3 regions of the Xenorhabdus sp. PB62.4 genome follow, and region 3 is predicted to be linked to each of the others. Evidence: predicted binding sites of a transcription regulator. Region 3 holds the regulator's gene; each other region holds the start of a gene.
What was found. Region 3 encodes LexA, which represses DNA repair genes until DNA is damaged. Its sites were predicted from a motif close to TNCTGTATGTACATACAGNA; they were not measured.
Positions count from the first base shown of each region.

Region 1: a site for LexA is predicted at 1,614-1,633, ahead of sulA (SOS-induced cell division inhibitor SulA). Genes of this name have one in related genera too.
Region 2: a site for LexA is predicted at 2,513-2,532, ahead of dinB (DNA polymerase IV). Genes of this name have one in related genera too.

Region 1 is NZ_NKHR01000025.1:37,015-42,492, reverse strand. It holds gene Xenpb_RS16330 (hypothetical protein) at 1-46, opposite strand, end outside; gene Xenpb_RS16325 (Arc family DNA-binding protein) at 74-355, opposite strand; gene Xenpb_RS16320 (transposase) at 471-656, shown strand; gene Xenpb_RS16315 (TfoX/Sxy family DNA transformation protein) at 789-1,412, opposite strand; gene sulA (SOS-induced cell division inhibitor SulA) at 1,653-2,225, shown strand; gene ompA (porin OmpA) at 2,580-3,692, shown strand; gene matP (macrodomain Ter protein MatP) at 3,801-4,250, opposite strand; gene Xenpb_RS16295 (Lon protease family protein) at 4,453-5,478, shown strand, end outside.
Region 2 is NZ_NKHR01000003.1:90,583-96,060, forward strand. It holds gene Xenpb_RS03660 (choline transporter) at 1-772, shown strand, start outside; gene Xenpb_RS03665 (MFS transporter) at 868-2,130, opposite strand; gene dinB (DNA polymerase IV) at 2,553-3,608, shown strand; gene pepD (beta-Ala-His dipeptidase) at 3,725-5,185, opposite strand; gene gpt (xanthine phosphoribosyltransferase) at 5,463-5,478, shown strand, end outside.
Region 3 is NZ_NKHR01000032.1:7,855-13,332, reverse strand. It holds gene plsB (glycerol-3-phosphate 1-O-acyltransferase PlsB) at 1-1,891, opposite strand, end outside; gene Xenpb_RS17365 (diacylglycerol kinase) at 2,028-2,399, shown strand; gene lexA (transcriptional repressor LexA) at 2,519-3,136, shown strand; gene zur (zinc uptake transcriptional repressor Zur) at 3,284-3,796, opposite strand; gene Xenpb_RS17350 (DUF1266 domain-containing protein) at 4,263-5,411, shown strand.

The DNA of each region.
Region 1 (5,478 bases), on a different contig from region 3:
CATTCAGCACCACAACTGCCAACAATCCAACAATTAACTTCTTCATCCCAAACCCTCATTTAGTTACTTTGCCTTATGTTAACCAATCAGCACCGCAAAGTTGAGCAACTAGGTCTTTATTTAAGCAATTCTTTGTCAGTCCTATTTCTTTTTCCAAAACTGTCACTCTATTAGTGACATCTGTAACACTAACATCTAAGTTAACTTCATTTTTACTCACCCAAGCCTCAATAGCAGCTACCATCTCTTGATTAGATGATCTGCCATTGACCTCTGCGAGCTTAGTTACCTTATCTCTTAGTTCAACAGGCAGGCGTAGATTAACCTGTGGATTCTTATATTTTCTTTCTGACATACCTACTCCTAATATTTTAGTACAAATTAAGTAGGTATCTATTGACTATCAATGCGTAAGATATTATTTATATTAACTATTTTTTCATTTCAGTCATATTTTTATCATATTGACCTTGTATATAGTTAAATGCCTCTATCTTCCCGCCTACAGCCCAGAGCTGAACCTGATTGAAATCGTCTGGAAACAAGCCAAATATCACTGGCGACGTTTTATCACCTGGACTCAAGATACCATGGAGTATGAGCTAAATACGTTATTGGAAGGTTATAGCGATCAATTTGCAATTAATTTTTCTTGAGTACTTAAATAATTCATTGGGTGATTTTGAACGAAGCCCGGTTATATTAAGTCATACAATTCGAGCTATGACAGAAAAACTATCTATTACTGAAAAATAGGGGCATTGCCCCTATCCATCAAATATCTCTCATTACGAATGATAGTCCGAATTTTGGTGGAGCCATTCATCGTGCCAACTGATTAATTCATCACGTAATTGCTCCGGTAACACCGCGACATGGCATCCCTCTATTGCACCAGCCAAAGCAAGCAACAAACTAACATTTGTTTTTTTCCTGTGCTGTTGTAGTTTGAGATAAGTTGCTTTGGCTCCCAGCATTTTCAAATCTTCTACTTTAGAGATGCCCACTTTCCATAGCTGTCTTTCTAAAGCAATCCCTAAATTGGGGAGATCTTTAAGCCTGAGAGGCATTTTCTGCCTATCAACAATTTCTTCCATAGTATATTGGTAGGCTAATTGCATATATTCAAACAACTGATTTTTATCTTGCCAAAGTGATTCATTAACGCGGTAATACCGCAAGGTCACAGGTATCCCCCTTTTTGAATAAATAAATTTTTCCATGCCCCTAGCCTGAAATAACACTTCAGCACGGCTACTTCCTCGTAGATAAAGTTCCCCCTCAGAGCTGATAGCAAATAAAACACCGTCAATTAACAACCCAATGCCACCAAATTGAGATTTCTTCTTAAGCTTTCCCAATAAAGATACGCCGTATTGTAATTGGGTAAAACGCGGTTCGGATAAAAACATTTTTATCACTCCATGAATCACATTCCAACATAATGTTTAACCATGCCTGCTATTAATAAAATAGATAACAAGAACAATTAATTAAAACCATACGCAATCTGTTTCCAACTGCCAACCGTTAAGTCGGAAAAATCCGAATTTCTGTGAATTTTTGCGAAGCGCTTTGAAAAAAAGAGACTTGCTTTTAATCAAATAGCGTTATACTGTATAAATATACAGTTCATTATGGCGAGGAACATTATGGGCATTCAATCATCGTGGAGATATCCCACTGAGCATAAAACGGTAACTGCTGACACGGCAGATAACGCACATAAAACAGACAAAAAAATGGTTGGGATGACCGTGAAAAGACTGTCTTTTATAGAATCACTCCAATGCGCTTCATCAACTGTAAAAGGTATGGTCAGTGAATTGGTCTACAACGAGCACCAACCAACGATTAATCACATTCTGCTTCCTTTATTACGTCAGTCCGGAAATGAAAATCGATGGTTACTTTGGGTAACGCCCAACAAGAGGTTAAGCCGCCAATGGTTGATAAGCTCTGGGCTTCCTTTAAATAAAGTCGTCCAACTAAACCAGATCCGTCCCATTGCTTCAATCAGTGCCATGGAAAAGGCTTTAGCAAGCGGTAATTACAGCATTGTATTGGGTTGGTTGCCTGACTTGTCTGAATATGAAGTGAACAGATTACAATTGGCAGCGCAAAGAGGCACCGCGCTCGGTTTTATTATGCGGCCACAAAACTTAACTCATCAATTAGTTTCATCATCAAATAGGTTACATATTCACTCTATTTACTATCACTAACAAAATTTAGGAATTATCCCAATATTTTTTATAAAAAATAAGCTACTAATTGATAATCAGCTTCCTTTACAATAAAAATCAACATATTGATATGGTCAATATTGTAAATATTTGTCAGAAATATTTTTTATTTGTATAACGCTAATTAAAAATTTTGTGCCACTAGTCACAGTGTACTTGTAACTTTTTAAGTTCGTTGTAGACTTTACACAGTTTAGGTTTGTGCTTACCACTCTTATATTTCAGGAAATATCTCCTGACAGGAGCACAGTTACCTAATCGAACATTTTAACCAATGGCTAATAATAAGGCTTTTAAGGCCAATTGCCTATTTGGATGATAACGAGGCGTAAAATGAAAAAGACAGCTATCGCAGTAGCAGTGGCAGTGGCAGCTTTCGCAACTGCTGCTCAAGCAGCTCCAAAGGATAATACTTGGTATACCGGTGCTAAGCTGGGCTGGTCTCAATACCATGATGTAAATTTCTATGGTAATGACTATGATAATCGAATTGGCAACGGCCCAACTCGCAAAAGTCAACTAGGCGCAGGTGCCTATGTCGGTTATCAGGCAAATCCATATCTGGGCTTTGAGCTGGGTTATGATTGGTTAGGTCGCATGGGTTATAAAGGCAGCGTTAATAACGGTGCTTTCCGCGCTCAGGGTGTTCAACTGACAACAAAATTGAGCTACCCAGTGATGGACAATCTTGACGTCTATACACGCCTGGGTGGTATGGTATGGCGTGCAGACTCTTCTGCAACTTACAACGCCAATGCTGCATCTCCTAAACAAGTAAATAAGAAAGACCATGATACGGGTGTTTCTCCTTTGGCTGCGATTGGTGTTGAATACGCATTGACCAAAAACCTGGCAACCCGTCTGGATTACCAGTGGACCAATAACATCGGTGATGCAACCACCGTTGGTGCTCGTCCAGATAACGGCCTGCTGAGCGTTGGCATTTCTTACCGCTTCGGTCAAGATGAAGCTGTCGCTCCGGTTGTTGCACCAGCAGCTCCGGCTCCGGTCGTTCCAGCACCCATTGTTGAAAACAAGAGCTTTACTCTGCGCTCTGACGTTCTGTTCAACTTCAACAAATCAACGCTGAAAGAAGAAGGTAAACAAGAGCTGGATAACCTCTACAACCAACTGGCTAAAATCGACCCGAATCAGGGGAACGTTGTAGTAATGGGTTACACTGACCGCATCGGTAGCCAGAATTACAACCTGCCATTGTCCCAAAAACGCGCTCAATCTGTTGTAGATTATCTGGTTGCTAAAGGCATCCCAGCAAACAGCATTCAGGCAGAAGGCCGCGGTAAGGAAAGCCCTGTCACTGGCTCTACCTGTGACAACATCAAAGTTCGCGCTAAACTTATCGACTGTCTGGCTCCAGATCGCCGTGTAATTATCAATATTCAGGGCACTAAAGAAGTTGTTACTCAACCAAAAGTAGCACAGTAATCTTGTTCTGATAGATTGATCAACAAAACCCTATTTCAGATGGGGTTTTGTTTTTTCTGCCCATATTTTCTTTTCTGTGCGTAGATTGAGTTTGTGAGTAAGTTGAGACTATTTTCTCAATATAGCTTCTAAATCCTGCTTCAAACTCGACATCTGGTGCGTATATTTTTCTCTATATTCAGCATCTTCCAGCAACTGTATTATCGTTTCCGATAAAGTATTGCCCCGACGTCGAGAGAGAGCAGAAAGTCGCTGCCAAACATGGAAGTCCAGATCGATGGATTTTTTGCGTGAATGCTGGTGTTCTGCATTAAAATGGCGTTTACGCCGTGCCCGAATTGTTTGTTTCATCCGGTTAGATAAATCCGAATTCATGTGCAGCGAGATCCATTCCAACACCTTAATGGGTTCACGTTCCAGTTTCATCAATTCATTGACCGCATCCTGCGCTGCACTTTTTTCAATATATTTAGTAATCTGTTCGCCTTCACGGTGTTTTTTTGCCAAATATGCCCATTTCCAGCCACATTCCAGATTTTCCAATTGTTGATATTTCATTTCATCTCTCAGTGACAGCGTAACTTAAATTAAGCATAGCAATTATTTCTTTGAATTGCTCATAGCAACACAAGATATTGGCATATTTTACAAGCAAAATGTGTTGGCTCAAATGTCGTTTCTTTTAAGATTCTGGCATGTTGGTTCATTGTCTAATCTTGTATAATAAATGTTTCCCTTTTCACTATATGTAGCTACCACTTTGACGAATATAAAATTAGACTGGCAAGCATTACAGCCAAACAATGCGCCTTATCAAGCACTCTTTAATTCTGTCGCTGAACTGTCCCCCATCACAATGGATGAGGTTCAACCCAGACTACACAGTGGGTTAACTCTTTTTTGTCAGGCTAATCTGCGCCAACCTTTTATGCTGCTAAAGGCTGAAGAGAGTGATGCTTATCTGTCTCTTTTATCTCATACGATTTCCTCTTTACTACCGAAAGATCGTCCAAGTATTGGTGGCTATTATCAAATAGAACACCAAACCATTACTTGGCATGCGTCCGGGGAAGGTATGTTTGCTCCGACTGAGCGAGTTGCTTATCGTGAGTGGATTGAAGCAGAGCAATTATTTGGCAATATCTATACGCATCAAGGTGTGATTCAATTGCAGCCCGGGCTTATCCATCAAGTCAATGGTGGTATTCTGGTTTTGCCTCTTCGGACTCTGCTTTCTCAGCCATTAATGTGGGTTCGTCTCAAACAGATGATTACCCAACGCCGCTTTGACTGGCTGTCACAAGATGAAAACCGCTCCCTTCCCTTCCCTGTACCATCAATGGAGTTGAATCTGCGCCTGGTTTTAGTGGGAGACAGGTTAAGTCTTGAAGAACTACAATCCATTGAACCCGAACTGGCAAACAGCGCATTGTACGGTGAATTTGAGCCGGATATCCTCTTTCACGAAGAAGATGATCTGGCAGTGTGGTGCCGTCATGTTAATGGTGTTATTCAACAACAGGAACTGCCTCCACTGAGTGCCGATGCCTGGCCTGAACTGATCAAACAAGCGACCCGCTATACCGAAGATCAACTCTGTCTGCCTCTGGACATTCAGTGGTTGCAACAAAAATTGGAATCAGCAGCCAGCTACCAGCAAGAGAACCAGATCACCGAACGTTCCCTGCAACAGGCAGAAGAGAATCGTACTTGGCGCCATGGTTATTTATCCGAACGCTGTATGGATGAAATGCTGAAAGGCCAAGTTTTGATTCGCACACAGGGT
Region 2 (5,478 bases), on a different contig from region 3:
GACATCCGCGGATTCTGGATCGTTGGTTTTAGGGAATTTCACATCTCATCTGAATGATATCAATAACGATGCCCCTAATTGGCTGCGAATTTTCTGGTCTGTAGCAATTGGAGTATTAACATTAGGTATTCTAATGACAGATGGTATCTCTGCTTTGCAGAATACAACGGTCATCATGGGGTTGCCTTTTAGTTTTGTGATCTTCTTTGTGATGGCGGGATTGTATAAATCTTTGCGTGTAGAAGATTTCCGTAAAGCCAGTTCATTGCAAAATACCTCCCCGACTCTTGTGCATGATAATGGATCATTGAATTGGAAGCAGCGCTTAAGCCGTATGATGCATTTTCCTGGTACGAAAAATACTCAACGGATGCTGGATATGGTATGTCGTCCCGCCATGTTGGAAGTTGCGAAAGAGTTAGTCGTGCGTGGCGCGAAAGTTCAGTTCCATGCCTTGCCTTCGCAAGAGGACAGGCGATTAAATCCATTGGAGTTGGTTGTTGATTTGGGTGATGAGCAAAATTTTATCTATCAGATTTGGCCACAACGTTATTCCGTACCCGGATTTACCTATCGGGCTAGATCTGGCAAGTCTTACTATTACCGTTTGGAAACGTTTCTGATGGAAGGAACGCAGGGTAATGATTTGATGGATTACACAAAAGAGCAAATTATCAGCGACATTCTTGATCACTATGAAAAGCATCTGAACTTTATTCACCTTAATCGCGAAGCACCGGGGCAGACATTGATTTTTCCAAGCGGAGGATAAGATTAAATGATGAAAAACGCCTGCACTGTATGAATCGCAGGCGTTCTTTTGTCTATCTGAGATAATTAACCGTTTACCATTAATGATTAATTTTTTTATCCATTTTCTGAATGGTAAGCTTTAGGATAAATTTTACTATAATAGCTATCCAACTCAGACTCCGACATTTTTGATATTTCAATATACTTTGGTGAAAACAGAACCAAAAACGACACTAATCCCATTAAAGCAGAAAAGACGAGTAATAAAATTCTTATATCATAGCCTTCTACAATATATGTCGCGGATATCATTCCCAACGGTATTGATACAATGCAGATAGCGAGAAATTTGGATTCCATTGTATTACGATGAGTTTCTGGTGTTGCAAGGCATCGAATTGAGGTGGTATTGATGTTATAAATGACCACCCCTATTCCACTAATTAACATATAAACACATAGTCCGGTTAATGATGTTGCTGTAGAGATCCCGGCTATACATACAGAGATTGTTAACGCTGCAACAAAGGCACCATGAGCCTTACAGAATAACTTATTCATATATTTAATAATAATGACACTTCCAATCATCATGCCTAATCCAAATGTGGCTTCGGCAATTCCTACTTGTAAGGCGCTCAGTTTAAATTCGTTTATAATAATAAGTGGAGTGATATAGGTAACTAATGGAACTATGGTGAAATTAAAAAAGGAGGAAACAATGACTAAACTTGCCTCTGTCGGGTTTTTAGTAATGATTCTAATGTTTCCTATCTTACTTTTATGATTTTTTTGGGGTTTTTCGGTTTGTTTACCCTTGATAAAGTAAAACCCAATAATGGATGAAATAGCCATTGATGAAATAAAAATTAAAGCGCCATCAATTTTTAAATAGTGGATTACGATCCCAGATATGGCAGGGCCAAGAATAATATTAACGGAATTAACAATTCCTCGATATTTAAATGCAGATTCTAATTTATTTTTATCACTGATTTCTGGAAGGATACTTGTACCAATCGGTTGAATGAGTATGGCTGAGATAGAAGCGAAAATATAAATAATACCTAAAGGAAGGTATAGGTTTTTATCTATAAAATTAGAAAGAATAAAAAGCAAGGCTGTTGGGATGATACAACATAATAGTATATTTTTTTTATTGAATCTGTCGCCAAGATCACTCATAAAAACCAGAAATAAGACTTGTAATAACCATGACGAAAAGATAAACCATCCAAGCTGAAAGTCGAGATTCAGCACTTCAATCATCCACCATGAAAATAGCATGCCAAATGCCCTTGTGGAGGATGTAAATAAAATATCAGATATTTGATATAGGAAAAATGACATATTATTTTTCATTACTACCCTTATTATTTTTAATAAAGTATATCTACTTGATCAACTTAGCTAATGTTACATATGAAATTCATTCATGTCACTGTTGTACTAAAACTAATTGATATATTCAATTGGCGTTTTGTGATATTGATAGAATATTAATCTAAAGTTAAGTAAATCTCAGGTTTTTTATATTGCCTAATTTAGTAAGGCTGTTCAACTCAATATTTTTTGCTGTTATTCATCTTTTTTACTGCTATTCAACCGATTTATTTAATATTTTGGTTTTAATTCAACCACTCATGATGCTTTGCGGTGGCTGCAAGTCAATCAAAAAAATTGATGAGTTATGTTTACATTCAAGGGGATGAGCCTGTTGAAATTGCGCTAAAAAATTAGCTAGAGTTTCATAATTCATTTATGTATATTTATACAGTGTTTTGGCATGGAGAGATCAGATGCGCAAAATTATTCATATTGATATGGACTGCTTTTTTGCTGCCATTGAAATGAGGGATAATCCATCACTTCGCAATATTCCTATTGCAGTGGGGGGAAGTGCTGATCGAAGAGGTGTAATCAGTACGGCGAATTATCACGCCCGGCGTTTTGGGGTTCATAGTGCGATGTCCACTGCGATGGCATTAAAACTCTGCCCTCAATTGAAAGTCATTCCTGGTCGAATGGCGATTTATAAAGAAGTGTCTCAACATATCCGCCAAATTTTTTCCCGTTACACAGAGTTGATTGAACCCCTCTCTTTGGATGAGGCTTATCTGGATGTAACAGACTGCCGCTATTGCCACGGTTCCGCTACCTTAATTGCCCAAGAAATTCGTCAGGTCATTTTTGATGAATTGCAATTAACGGCCTCTGCTGGTGTTGCGCCTGTCCGGTTTTTAGCCAAAATAGCGTCTGATATCAATAAACCGAATGGTCAATATATTATTTCTCCTGAACAGGTAGAAATTTTTGTTAATTCGTTGCCATTACGCAAAATTCCCGGCGTCGGAAAAGTGACAGCCAAGCGTCTGTCAGACATGGGCTTGGAAACCTGCTCTGATGTTCGGCACTACGATAAGCTGGCGTTAATAAAAAGCTTGGGCAAATTTGGTTTATCACTTTGGGAACGCTGCCACGGTATTGACGAACGGCAGATTACACCAGAGCGTTTGCGTAAATCTGTCGGGGTGGAAAAAACGTTGGCGCAGGATATTCATGAATGGCACGAGTGTGTGGAGTTGATTGCAAAACTTTATCCTGAGTTGGAAAAACGATTAGAAAAAGTAAAACCGGATCTGCGCATTGCTCGTCAGGGGATCAAATTAAAGTTTGATGATTTTCAATTGACAACACAGGAGCATACTCACCCTTTATTGGATAAATCCGATTTGATTCAGATTGCAAAACAAGCCTGGGAAACTCGTAGAGAAGGGAGAGGGGTTAGGTTAGTTGGGTTGCATGTCACCCTGCAAGATCCACAATTGGAACGCCAGCTTTTATTAGAGTGGTAAAGTTGAAGTGATAAAGATGCAGTCAATAAACAAACAGAATCTGGAAACTGAATCTCCCCTACGACAAATCGCAGGGGAAAGATGATATAGTTTTTGGTTACTTTTTATTGCTCTTCTTACTCTTTAACCGGAATAGATTTCAGAATCGCGGTGAGTAACTGCCAATATTGACCAACGCTCTTAATGTGAACTTTTTCATCAGGAGAATGAGCACCACGAATGGTTGGGCCGATGGAAACCATGTCCATGTCAGGATATGGCTTTTTGAACAGGCCACATTCCAGACCAGCGTGGATCACCATAATATTTGGTGTCTTGTCGAAAAGTTGCTGGTAAGTTTCGCGAACTAAATACATCACTGGGGAATTGGCATCAGGCTGCCAACCCGGATAACTGCCACTGGCTACTGTTTTCGCACCAGACAGTTTTGCCAGAGAATGCAGCATCTCAACAACATAAGATTTGCCAGTTTCGATCAGCGAACGAATCAGGCAAATAATTTCGACTTTTTCCTCATCCATTGTCACAACGCCGACGTTCAGCGAAGTTTCTACAACACCTTCGGCGACATCACTCATACGGATAACACCGTTAGGCATGGTATTGAGCATGGAAAGGAAACGAATCTGGCAATCTTCCGTAAACGCCTGCGATGATGTTTCGGTTTCATTCAGTAAGAGGGTAAGGTTAGCTTCAACGACCGCATATTCGTTTTTCAGTGTTTCCAGATAGCTATCTTTCAGTTGATGCAGTTTTTCAAGTTTATCGGCTGGAACTGCAATGACACTGGAACCTTCACGAGGAATGGCATTGCGCAGGGTTCCCCCTTGCAGGTGAATTAATTTCAAGTCTAATTCATCTGCATGTGCTGACAGAAAGCGAGCCAATAATTTGTTGGCGTTGCCAAGCCCCAGATGGATATCACCACCAGAGTGACCCCCTTTCAATCCTTTAATAGTGAGTTCCAGAGTCTTGTAGCCAGTTGGCAGAGCTTCACGGGACAATGGCAAGGTTGTGACAAAATCAATGCCCCCGGCACAGCCCATGTAAATTTCGCCTTCTTCTTCTGAATCGGTATTGATCAGAATATCAGCCTGTAACCAGCCGGATTTCAGGCCAAATGCGCCGTCCATGCCTGCTTCTTCAGTCATGGTCAATAGCACTTCCAATGGGCCGTGTTTGACTGATTCATCCGCTAACACTGCCAGAGCGGAAGCCATGCCGATACCGTTATCAGAGCCCAGGGTTGTACCATCGGCTGTCACCCAATCTCCATCAATATAAGGGCGGATAGGATCTTTTGTGAAATCGTGTTGGGTATCATTGTTTTTCTGTGGAACCATATCAAGGTGCGCCTGAAGAACGACGGCCTTGCGATTTTCCATCCCTTTTGAAGCAGGTTTTCTGATCAAAATATTGCCGGCTTCATCCCGCTCGACATGAAAATCTTTGCCTTTTGCCCATTCAATGATGTGGGATGCCAGTGCTTCTTCATGATAGGACGGGTGCGGAATGGAACAAATTTGGGCAAAAATATCCCATAGCGGCTGAGGTGATAAGGTTGATAATTCGGACACGGCAAATCTCCTGTAACTACATTTTGGTGAGAAAATATATCTTGGTGAGAAAATGGTAATGTTTGATACATTAGGGCGCTTTTGTCATCTTGCGTTATCCCAATGCCCATGCCATGCTTGAGGATACCATTTTATTATCTGCAATGCGCAGTCAGAATGAGGCCTTACCTTGTTTTTACTGGTTTTTGTCTGCTCAAATCTCTATAATCTCGCGCAACCTTTTTTCCGCAAAAAAACGCTTTTCTGAAATATTCTTTAGTTTCCAGGATCAAATTTTATGAGTGAAAAATATG
Region 3 (5,478 bases):
GCATCACAATGCTGGTAATCAAGGATGGCAAGATCAACAAGTGCTGGATATTGTTGCGATAATAAGTCATCAATACCGCGCTTTCGCGTGGCAGGATAATGATATCCCCCAGACTGTCTTTCTCGACTTCAAACTTATCCATCAGCAAGGCATGATCCAACAACTCTTCCGCTGTTTTGTTCGGTACAGTGATATCGTTGGTGTAAGGCACATTGTTCAGCAATTGCAGATAACAATCTAACTGCTCAATAAGCTGCTCGCGAGTAAGTGCTCGCTGACGTGACGACAGCAATGCTGTAGTGCACAAATTGATGGCATTGGCCGCGGCGGCATTATTGATATTGACCATAATATTATCAGCCAGTTTGCTGACTGTTGGAGACAGCCATGTGGGGCGCTGAGATTCTATTGGGTCAATGGAATCACGCCAATTTGGAACATGTTGGTTAAGGTACTGTACCAACGGGATTGGCTCGCCAAAGTTCACGTAACCTTGTCCCAAATTACGCAGTTTACGCAGGCCATTCACCATCTGGAAAAAGCCTTCTTTTTCTTTGGTGGCTCCCCGCAACTCTTTGGCGTAAGTTGCAACTTCCATCACATGCTCATAACCGATATAGATCGGTACAATCGTGATTGGACGGGATTCCCCACGCAGCATCGCTTGCAAGGTCATGGAGAGTGTCCCCGTTTTCGGATCAAGCAGACGCCCGGTACGTGAGCGACCACCTTCGACAAAGTATTCAACCGAATAACCACGGGAGAACAATTCACCGAGATATTCGCGGAAGATCGTCGAATAGAGCTTATTGCCTTTAAATGTACGGCGGATAAAGAACGCACCAAGACGGCGGAATATCGGGCCGGCAGGCCAGAAATTCAGGTTAATGCCCGCAGCAATGTGTGGGGGAACCAGCCCTTGATGATAAAGTACATAAGAAAGCAGCAAGTAATCCATATGGCTACGATGGCATGGAACATAAACCAGTTCATGGCCATCTTGTGCCAATCGGCGAATTCGTTCGGCATTATGAACATTAATGCCTTGATACAAACGGTTCCAGGTCCAACTCAAAACACGGTCGGTCAAGCGCACTGTTTCATAGGAGAAATCCGCAGCAACCTCTTCCAACATATTGATGGCATTCTGCTTCGCCTTTTCGGGAGAGATTTTCTTGCTGCGTGCTTCATCAGCAATTGCTTTTTCTATCGCTTTTGAAGCCAATAACTTGTTGAACAGATCTTGTCTGGCAGGCAAACGAGGCCCAACAGCCGCGAGACGTTGACGGGAATAATGTATCCGCGCAACACGAGCGAGTTTATTGGCAATAATATCATCCGCACCGTGTTCATCAGCCATGCGGCGTAAGGAAACAGGCGTAGAAAAACGCACAAAACTATCCCGCCCAAGCCACAGGATCGCAAAAAACTTCTGCACACCATTTAGCAGACGTAACTGCGGCGCTGTGTTCCCTTCATGTCCTTCACGCCCGGGAGAGCGACCAAACATCACGGAAACTGGCACCATCTGGATATTCAAATCAGGATTATTGCGATGCAGATCCAGATAAGAATGAAAGATTTTCACAGATTCATGTTTTGGTGCATAACAACGGAACACACGTGGGCCGTTATCAATAAAGACACAGCTAGGAAGCTGCGTGTCCCCAATTTCCAAAGGATTCAACGGATCCGGCAGATCTTGCGCCAGACATTGTTGACGCAGGGTCAATAAGTCTGTTTTTGAATGGTACGGCAGCACATACAAAATGGGCCGTGTCGTATCAAGACGCAGCTCAGCAATGGGATCCGTAGGGATAAGTTTACTTTTTACTAATAATTTTAGTGGTAAATTCAATAATTTATAATATATTTTACGCCAACCTGACATAACTGCTTTAAGCCTCTTGTTAGCAACGCGTCGCAAGGATACCAGAAACAGATTTTGAGATCTGTGGAAATAAGACAATAATAAGAGCTAAAAGTTATATGACCATACAATCATTAAGCTGATTAAAAAAATTACCATGGCAAATCAATCAACAGGTCTGACCCGCATCATCAAAGCTGCGGGCTATTCAGCGAAAGGAATTAAGGCTGCTTGGCAAAATGAAGCGGCATTCCGGCAGGAGGCAGTGACTGCCATATTTGCGATCATCGTCGCATTTTCTTTAGACATCAGCTTAATTGAGAGGCTCTTGCTTATCGGTTCGGTCATGCTTGTCATCATTATTGAGATTCTTAACAGTGCCATAGAAGCCGTCGTGGATCGTATTGGTAGTGAATATCATGAATTATCGGGCCGGGCGAAAGATATGGGATCAGCGGCTGTATTGCTAACCATAATTCTTGCGCTGTTGACTTGGGGAACAATTCTTTGGTCGCATTTTATACTCTGAGATGATGTATTTTTTCATCAAAATACGTTATTTAGCTGCTTTTACATGCTAACAGGTTCCCAATTCTAATTTACCTGTATATACTCACAGTCTGACTGTATAAACAAACAGGGGGCGAAATGAAAGCATTAACTGCCAGACAGCAGCAAGTCTATGACTTGGTGCGTGACCATATTTCGCAAACGGGTATGCCACCAACACGTGCTGAAATTGCGGCACGTCTGGGTTTTCGTTCACCTAACGCGGCAGAAGAGCATTTAAAGGCTCTGGCACGTAAAGGGGTGATAGAGATTATCTCTGGTGCATCCAGAGGTATCCGTTTGCTTCTCGAAGAGCAAGATGAAGGTGCGGGATTACCGCTAATCGGTCGTGTTGCTGCCGGCGAACCACTGCTGGCTCAGGAACATATTGAAAGTCACTATAAGGTTGATCCTGAATTATTCAAACCAAGTGCTGATTTTTTGTTACGTGTCAGTGGAATGTCTATGAAAGACATCGGTATTATGGACGGGGATTTACTGGCTGTTCATAAGACACAGGATGTTCATAATGGGCAAGTCATTGTGGCGCGTATTGAAGATGAAGTCACAGTAAAACGCTTTAAACAAACAGGGAACAGAATTGAGCTGATTGCTGAAAACCCAGAATTCAAGCCGATTGTTGTAGATTTGAGTGAACAGAGCTTCACTATTGAAGGATTGGCAGTAGGCGTTATTCGTAGCGGAGACTGGTTCTGAGCGTAAAAACGGATAATTGCACTTTGCCATTCTGAGGCGGTCATTTTCCCGGTTCCCGTTAAACGTAGATTAAGCGGTGACATGAGGATAAGTGAGTACATCAACCATGACCGCCTCACCGTTTAATCAGGCTTCAGCATTCTCACCTTATTTCTTTTTATTCTCTGTAACTGAATGATTGTGCTCGCATGTATCTCGTTCCGTGCAGGAATCGATTTCATAGCAAGAAGAGCACAAACCATGCACTTCTATCACACTATTTCGTAAATGAAACCCTGTGCCTTGTGCGAGCTGTTGAATAGTGGATTCAACATCTTTCGCGTCTTTTTCCGTTACGGAGCCACAGTCTTCACAGATAAACATCGCTGAGGTATGGCTGGGTTCCTCAAAATGATGGCAGAGAACATAACTGTTTGTGGATTCTATTTTGTGGATAAAACCTTGTTCCAATAGAAATTCTAAACCACGATAAACCGTTGGCGGTTTGGCTTGTGGTTCGACTTCACGTAGCAAATCTAGTAAATCATAGGCACTTATTGCGCTGGGCTGTTCAGCGATTAGACGAAGAATTTCAAGGCGTTGAGGTGTCAAACGAACCCCTCTTGACAGACAGATTGTCTCAGCCAGTGCCAGCAACTTTTTTTGATTGATAGTTTTCATTACACCTCTCACACCTACACGATGTTAATGACTTTAATACTACCATGTTTTTGGGCTTGAGAGTGGAGCCTACACAATGATTAGCGCTTTTCTGATGCCTGATATACATAAGGCGGCTGGCTATCTTGGCATTATGTGACATACCCTTACCAATGAATATGGAGAACGAAAATCAATCGACGGATAAGGACAATAAAATGGGCTAAAAAAAGGAAAAAATAAAAGTGAAAATACTGGATAATATATAAATGGTTAAATTGGTCAATAAGAGTGATGATATGAAATTAACAATTCATTATTTCAATATAACAACAGTTATAGTCAATGAAAGAAAAGAATATTCTCATATGATTACAGATAGAGATAAATTGCAGTAGTCAATACAATAAATGACTTTTACTCCAATAATTCCATTTAGGACGGAAATAAATTTCAGTATCGTAAAATACAAATTAATGGATTAAAAATGAAAGAATTACTACAGAACCACCCGAATAATAGAAGATTTCCTGTTGATGGTTTTAGGATAGTCAAAGCAATCCTCAAAGAAAGAAAAGGAATGGCGTTTCTTAAACCTATTCAGGCAGTTGGCTTAAGTATACTTTGGATTACAACACTGTTACTGAGTGGGTTATCGATAGGGATAACGGGATTGATTTTCAGTGCTGGTAACATACCTTTCATGGGTTATATACTTTGGGCTGTATTGGTTGGTTTAAGCTTAATCGGTGTATCTCTTTCTATTTATAGCTTCCGACGTCTCAAAAACCTGCCTATTGCTGAGCAAAAACGTTATTATTCGCAAGCAAAATATGCTGTTTTGCCGGAAGAAAAACGTCAGGCATTGCGTCTGCATATAGTGAGTTGTTATTACGATGGATTTTGGACAGAAACCTTAGAGCATTATCCTCTGAAAAGTCGAGTTGCTCACGATAACTATCAATACCGTATTTTGCCTTTGTCTGATGCAGAACCTCACCAATCTCAAGTTTACCAAAACTGGGGCATTCTTGATGAAAAAGATTATTGGAAAACATTGCATGATTTATGGACAGGAATGCACTCAGAACGCTTTGCTGCTGATGCAGTTTTTACCGATGGAGAAATGTTTACGGTACTGGGCAGCTTGATTGAAGAATCACCTGAATATGTCCAACAATGCTCTCGGTCAATTGATGGGCGTCCTCCCGCTTTGCTTTGGGGATTTGATCTTTGGCGGGCAATTGTTTTGAGCCGGAACTGTTTTTCCGCGGGTTATATCAGTGAAGAAACAGCGTGGAAAAATATATTGAAAACTGCGGATTATGTTTATGAAATTTTTGGCAGCTTTGATGCGTTTTACACTAATTACCGGTTAGGTAACGCTTATTGGAGCCGGGATTTTGATACAGTAAAAGGTCGTTTGAAAGAATTCCGATTTTATAAAGAATATTGTGATTGGCCTATAGCGCAATTACCTTGGCCAGATCCGAAAGGCATCTTCATGGAACAATATATGAAAGATGGTTTTGCTGATGTCGTAAATTCTATATTACAAGATCAGATGGAAGATCCGCTCAACGATGAAATAATGGATGAAGATAATAACCATACTGAAATCCGCATCCTGCACTGAATTTTGCACTGAATAGTGACATTGATCGCCTGCTTGGATAGGTTTTACTCTGTATTGCAAAAGGAAC